DNA from 2 places in the Allobosea sp. LjRoot9 genome. Region 2 is predicted to be linked to the other one. Evidence: riboswitches for the same ligand, from Rfam matches in the RefSeq annotation. Region 2 holds a riboswitch; the other holds the start of a gene.
The links. Region 2 has a riboswitch for cobalamin ahead of ACSQ3P_RS17880 (class I SAM-dependent methyltransferase). Riboswitches for the same ligand answer to the same signal wherever they lie in the genome.
Positions count from the first base shown of each region.

Region 1: another riboswitch for cobalamin. It lies ahead of ACSQ3P_RS10785 (CbtB domain-containing protein); the one in region 2 lies ahead of ACSQ3P_RS17880 (class I SAM-dependent methyltransferase).

Region 1 is NZ_CAXUPC020000002.1:467,471-470,864, forward strand. Features, by position in the region: gene cobO (cob(I)yrinic acid a,c-diamide adenosyltransferase) at 1-563, opposite strand, end outside; gene cobU (bifunctional adenosylcobinamide kinase/adenosylcobinamide-phosphate guanylyltransferase) at 565-1,083, opposite strand; cobalamin riboswitch at 1,218-1,403, shown strand; gene ACSQ3P_RS10785 (CbtB domain-containing protein) at 1,440-1,616, shown strand; gene ACSQ3P_RS10790 (CbtA family protein) at 1,628-2,368, shown strand; gene ACSQ3P_RS10795 (DUF1636 family protein) at 2,423-2,863, shown strand; gene cobW (cobalamin biosynthesis protein CobW) at 2,860-3,394, shown strand, end outside.
Region 2 is NZ_CAXUPC020000004.1:121,934-125,327, reverse strand. Features, by position in the region: gene ACSQ3P_RS17885 (ABC transporter substrate-binding protein) at 1-1,111, opposite strand, end outside; gene ACSQ3P_RS17880 (class I SAM-dependent methyltransferase) at 1,136-1,948, opposite strand; cobalamin riboswitch at 2,076-2,271, opposite strand; gene ACSQ3P_RS17875 (TonB-dependent receptor) at 2,343-3,394, opposite strand, start outside.

The sequences.
Region 1 (3,394 bases), on a different contig from region 2:
TTCACCAGCGTCATTTCCGTCACCAGATCGGCAGCCGCGATCAGCTCGGGCTTGGCGTTGCGGCCGGTGACGACGATGTGGAGGTCGTCCCGGCGCGCAGCAAGCGTCGCGACCACCTCGTCCAATGGCAGATAATCATAGCGCAGCGCGATGTTGAGCTCGTCCAGCACGATCAGGCGGATCGTCTCGTCGGCCATTAATTCCTTCGCCTTCTCGAAGGCGCGCCCGGCGGCGGCGATGTCGCGGGCCTTGTCCTGCGTCTCCCAGGTGAAGCCTTCGCCCATGCTGTGCCAGGCGATCTGATCGCCGAAGGCATCGAGCGCCTTGCGCTCGCCCGTCGCCCAGGCGCCCTTGATGAATTGGACCACGCCGACGCGCCAGCCATGGCCGAGCGCGCGCAGCATCAGCCCGAAAGCGGCCGTCGATTTGCCCTTGCCCGGCCCGGTGTTGACGATCAGCAGGCCCTTCTCGATCGTCTTGCCCGCGACCTCGGCGTCCTGCACCGCCTTGCGCTTCTCCATCTTGGCCTTGTGGCGGGCGGCCTCTTCAGCGTCGATCGTCATGTCACTTCACCTGCATCGCCAGTCCAGCGACCATGAAGACCACGTGCCGGGCCCGCGCCGCAAGGCTCTGGTGCAGGCGGCCGGCCTCGTCGCGGAAGCGCCGCGCCAGGGCATTGTCGGGCACGATGCCGAGCCCGACCTCGTTCGAGACGAGCACGACACGGCCGGAGGCTTCAGCACAGGCGGCGATGAGCTCGGCGCCCGCGGACGCCGTATCCCGCTCCGCCAGGATCAGATTGGTCAGCCACAATGTCAGACAATCGACCAGGATCGGTCGCCCCGCCGGTACGGCGCGGATCGCCTCGGGCAAGGCGAGCGGCGCATCGACCGTGAGCCAGTTGCCGGAGCGTCGCGCCCGATGCTCGGCGATGCGCGCGCGCATCTCGTCGTCATAGGCCTGGGCGGTCGCGATATAGGTCCAGGGCGCCGGCAGCGCCTCGATCAGCGCCTCGGCATGGCGGCTCTTGCCCGAGCGCGCGCCGCCGAGAACCAGGGTGAGATGGGGAAGGATCGTCGCCACAGCCGAAACCTCTACCGACAGAACCGTCATTGCGAGCGCAGCGAAGCAATCCAGCGTCCCACTCTACTGCTTCCCGGATTGCTTCGCTGCGCTCGGAATGACGATCGGTGCATTGCACAGCACCGCCCACATGGCTAATGATCATCCCCGACGGTGCCCCGGCAACGGGGTGAAAAGGGAACGCGGTGCGATACCGCGGCTGCCCCCGCAACTGTAAGCGGTGAGTTCTGCGCCATCGGCCACTGGGAGCAATCCCGGGAAGGCGGCTCAGGACGTCGAGATCCGTGAGCCAGGAGACCTGCCGTCGTCGTTCCGCAATCCAACAGGCCGCCGGCGGGGCGGCCAGGAGAATCACGATGAACACCTCCGCTTCGCTTTCGACCTCGGCCGGCGTTTCCGAACGCGCCAAGGCTGCACTGGCCGCCCTGCTGCTCGGCAGCGTGCTGATCTTCACGGTCGGCTTCGCGCATTCGAGCAGCGTCCATAATGCCGCCCACGACACGCGCCACACGCTCGCCTTCCCCTGCCACTGAGGGGATCGAACATGGTCAATCGCGTTCTCACGGTCAGTCTCCTGGCCGGGCTTCTGGCTGGGCTCGTCATCGCCGCGCTCCAGCACGTCACCACCACGCCGCTGATCCTCAAGGCGGAAACCTATGAAGCGGCGATGCGCGCCGCCGCCCCGTCTTTCGCATCCTTTGACGGCGAGGCCCACATCATCCTCGCCCATGGTCCCGCCGGCGACGCCGCCGGCCATGAGCATGCCGAATGGAAGCCGCAGGACGGCTTGCAGCGTACAGCCTTCACCACGCTGGTCACGGTCGCGACCGCGATCGGCTTCGCGGCGCTGCTGCTCGGCGGCATGATCGCGGCGAATGAGACGATCAACGACAGGCGCGCGCTCGCCTGGGCGGTCTGCGGTTTCCTCGCTTTCGGCCTCGTCCCGGCGGCGGGTCTCGCGCCAGAATTGCCAGGCAGCGCGGCGGCCGAACTCTTGCATCGTCAGATCTGGTGGGTCGCGACGGCGCTGGTCACGGCTGGCGGGCTCTTCGTCTTCCTGCGCATGGAAGCCGGCTGGCTCAGGGCTCTGGCCGTACTTGCCATGCTCGTGCCGCATCTGATCGGCGCGCCACATCCGGCCGCGCCGGAGAGCAAGGTCCCAGCCGAGATCGCAGCGCATTTCACCGCGCTGTCGCTCTCGGTCCAGGCCGCGCTCTGGCTCGCCACCGGCCTGGCCGTTGGCGTGATCTGGCCCTGGGCGACGCGACGCGCGGCCAAGGCCTGACGCCTCGCGCGCTCCTCCCCAGGGAGCGCGCATCTCGAACACGGAGGCGTTTGCATGCCCGAGGGTGACCTCACCATCCAAGTCTGCACCATACATGTCTGCACCGTCTGCCGGCGCGTGCGCGAGGACCTCGCCGAAGGCTACGACCAGCCGGGCCTCGGCCTTGCCACCGCGCTCGGCGAGCGGCTTGCCGGCAAGGCCGGGATCAGCGTCGAGGCGGTCGAATGCCTCGCCGTCTGCAAGCGCCCTTGCACGGTCGCCTTCGCGGCGAACGGCAAATGGACCTATCTCGTCGGCGATCTCGACGCCGAGACCCATCTCGACGATATCGTCGGCGCGGCGGAGAGCTATGCCGCCAGCGCCAACGGCATCATTCCCTGGAAAGAGCGACCCATCCCCTTTCGCAAGGGCGTGGTCGCGCGCGTGCCGCCGCTGAGCTTGCGCGAACAAGGCCTGCGCGAACCAGATCTGCGCGAACAAGGATCGACATCATGAATGCCTCCCTGGCCAAAGTGCCTTGCACCATCATCACCGGCTTCCTGGGCGCCGGAAAAACCACGCTGGTGCGCCATCTGCTCGAGAACGCCGGGGGCAAGCGCCTCGCCGTGCTCGTCAACGAATTCGGCGATCTCGGCTTCGACGGCTCCTTCCTCGCCGGCTGCGGCATCGAAGGCTGCACGGAAGAGGATGTGGTGGAGCTGCCCAATGGCTGCATCTGCTGCACGGTCGCCGACGATTTCGTGCCGGCGCTGGAAAAGCTGCTGAACCGCCCGAACCCGCCCGAGCACATCCTGATCGAAACCTCGGGCCTGGCCCTGCCGAAGCCGCTGGTGACGGCCTTCAACTGGCCGGCGATCCGCTCGCGCGTCACGGTCGATGGCGTCATCGCGGTGGTCGACGGCCCCGCTGTGGCCGAGGGCCAGTTCGCCGACGATCCCGAGGCGATGGCCGCTCAAGCGGCGCAGGATTCATCGGTCGAGCACGACAACCCGCTGGAGGAGGTCTTCGACGACCAGATCCTTTGCG
Region 2 (3,394 bases):
CTGAAGCCATGACCGGCAGCTCCGGCCGGTTGACCAGCGTCAGGAGCTTGGCCGCGAGGCGGACGCCGTCCTTGACGCGGATGCCGTCGCCTCCCGCGATCCAGCCGGCTTTGTCGAGCAGCTTGCGCGCCGCCGCGGGATCATGGGCGATGGCGGGCAGACCCTGGCGATGCCAGCCCGTCATGATTGGCGGCAGCAGCTGCGAGGCGCTCGAATCCGGATGGCGCAGGATCGCCTTGGCGATGCCGTCGCGATCCACAGTCATGGCGATGGCGCGGCGGACGCGAAGATCGGAAAATTGCGGCAACCCGCTGTCGAAAAACAGCGCGCGGACCCGCGGAATGGTCAGGCTCTCGACCTTCATCTGGCCGGCGGCATTGATCCGCGGCGTCGCGGTGGGGCTCAGCGTATAGACGAGGTCGGCGTCCCCGGCGATCGCGATATTGGCGCGGGTGTCGCCATTGACCACCGCCGTGTAGCGCAGCTTGGCGATGGCGGGCTTGGTCCGCGCATAGCCTTCGAAGCGGTCGAGCTCCAGCGTCGTCTTGCCGTCGATCAAGGCGAGCTTATAGGGCCCGGTCGCGACGATCTTGATGACCTTGCCCTCAGTGCCGTAAGCGGAGGGCGCGAGCACGATCGAAGCGTAATCGCACAGGAAAGCCGGCAGCACGCTGAAGGGCGTCTTGGTGCGGATCACCACATCGGCGCCATCGAGCGACACGCTGTCGAGCGGCACGGCCGAGAGGCTCTCCCCGATGAAGGACTGCTGCAGGCTCGCCGCCACGGCCTGGGCCGTCACCGGGCTTCCGTCATGGAAGCTCAGCCCCGCGCGCAGCTTGAAGCGCCAGCTCAGCTTGTCCTCGGAGACCGACCAGCTTTCGGCGATGCCGCCGACGAGCTGGCCTTCCGGCTCGACCTGCACCAGCGTCTCCGCGACCCCGAGGCGGGTCAGGATATAGCCGATATCGGCCGGATCGTTCGAGGTGTACTCCCAGGGCGCTACCACGCGCAGGACACGCTCGCCCTGCTGGGCCATGGCTGGCACGGCCGCGAGCGGCAGAATGAATGCGCCAGCAAGCAGGCGGCGGCGGGTCAGGGCCCACGATGTCATGATCAGATCTCCGGTTAAGGCGGTTCAGCCCGGCTTGCGGGCGGACAGGATGAAGGACTGGCCCTGGGCCGCGAGCAGACGCAGTCGCTCGCTCCAGGAGGCCGTCGCGAATTGCCGGTGCGCGATGCCGCTGAGCGGGCCGACACGCAGGGGCTCGAAGCCCACCTCGCGCAACATCGCCTCGAGCGCCGGCGCCCGCAGGCCATCGCGGAAATGCACACCGTTCAGGATGCGTTGATGCGTCGCCTGATCCCAGGTCGAGGCGACCCCGGTAAATCTGTCGATCAATCCCGAGAACCGCTTCAGCAGCACGGATCTGCGCGAGAGCGTGACCCAGTCGCCATCGATCACGACGAGCGTCCCACCGGGCTTGAGAACGCGCAGCCAATCGGCGAGTGCGAGCGCGGGATCGATCAGCGTCCAGACCAGATGCCGGCAGATGACGAGGTCATAGGCCTCATCCGCCATCATCGTGTTCTCGGCATCGCCGAGGTGGAAGCGCACGGCCGCATCCGCATGCTTCGCCCGCGCCCGGGCGATCATCGGTTCGCAGAGATCGACCGCATCGACGCTGCAGCCGAGCGAAAGCAGCACGCGCGTGATCTCGCCGGTGCCTGAGGCAAGCTCCAGCGCCCTGGCCCCGGCGGCGACCGGGGCATGGCTCGCGATCAATCGTGCCCAGGCCTCCAGCTCGGCATCAGAGCGGATCCTGTGGCCATAGGAGAGATCGAAGGTCTCGGCGCGTTTGCTCCAATAGGCGCGGATTTCGTCCTTCAGGCCGAAATTCGTTCCTCCGGAGGCGATCGCCTCGATGTCTAGGGGGGCAGCATTCGACATCCGTCACCGGCTTCCCATGGATGGGACGCGGCCGGTGCTTCGGCGCCGTTCGAACCCGGTTGCGCGACCAGAACGCGCAAGTGAGCGACCGTCATCAGAGCTCCTTCCGGGGCACCCCGCCCGGTTGCATGGCTTCACGACGTCGGCAGGTCTCCTGGCTCGCGGGTCCAAGCTTCGTTCGGCCTTCCCGGGCAAGCCCAGTGGCATGATCGAACGTCGCTCGCCGCTGACAGTTGCGGGGGCAGCTCCGGAATCGCGCACTTGCGCGCGCTCACCGGATTCCCTTTTGATCTCTTTCGAGAACCGACCCCGCCAAGGAAGCACAGCGCCTTGCGTTGCACAAGGCGGGATCGACCGGCCGCGAGACCCGGCTTCACGCCCGATCGCCACGCTTTCAGAACTTCGCGCTCAGGAAGGCGCGCACGCCGCGCCCGGGCGCCACGACATCGTCCTTGCGGAAGGACACCGCGTTGCGGATCGTCTCGTTGAGCAGATTGGTGCCGTTGACGCCGGCAGTGAGTTCGATCGGCCCGAGCGGCCCGTCCTTGAGCTTGACCTTGTAGCTGAGCTCGGCGTTGAGCAGGTTGTAGCCGCTGGTCGGCGTCTCCTCGGGCGCGATACGCCGCTGCGAGAAGGCGTGGATCAGGTTGACCCTGGCGAACCAGGCATCGCCGCCGCGCCAGAACAATCCGCCGCCGAGGCGTTGAGGAGGAATGCGCGGCACATTCTCGTCGCCGGAGAACTTCGCCCGGACAATGTCGTATTGCCCCTCGACCCCGAAGACGTTCGGGCCGATCTCGAAGAGGTCGTATTGCGTCTTGAATTCGCCGCCGAGGAAGGTGGCGTTGCGCTGGGTGTAGACCACCTGCGTCAATGCGTTGCCGGTGCCGCAACTGGCGAAATCATCGTCGCAGTATACGCCGGTGACGCGGCGATAGATGAAGCCCTCATAGCGCGTCGCATAGAGCGAGGCGTCGAAGCGCCAGGGACCTGCCGTGCGGCGCAGGCCCAGCTCGACCGTCTTGGCGGTCTCCTTCTTGAGATTGGGATCGCCGATCTCGAAGGTGCCGGGCGCATCATGCGCGCCGCGCGAGAACAGTTCGGAAGCCTTGGGCGCGCGCTCGGTATAGGACCCGGTCAGGCTGCCGGTGAAGCCGAAAGGCAGATCCTGCAACAGGCCAAGGCTCGCACTCATCGGCATGAAGCGGCGCCGCTTGGCCTGCGAGGTCGGATCGTCCGCCGTCGCAACTTGCGTCGCTGCGCCAGTCTCTGGGTCGATGCTCTCCACAGCCGTGAAGCTCGGCAGATAGCCGGCTGGAAAACGCGTCGCGGTGCCCTTGACGTCGACATAGTCGACACGGCCGGCGGCCTGCAGCTTCGTGCCGGGTAGCAGCTGCAATTCGTTGAAATTGTAGAAGCCAGCGCTGTTGGTGTCGGCCGGCGGCA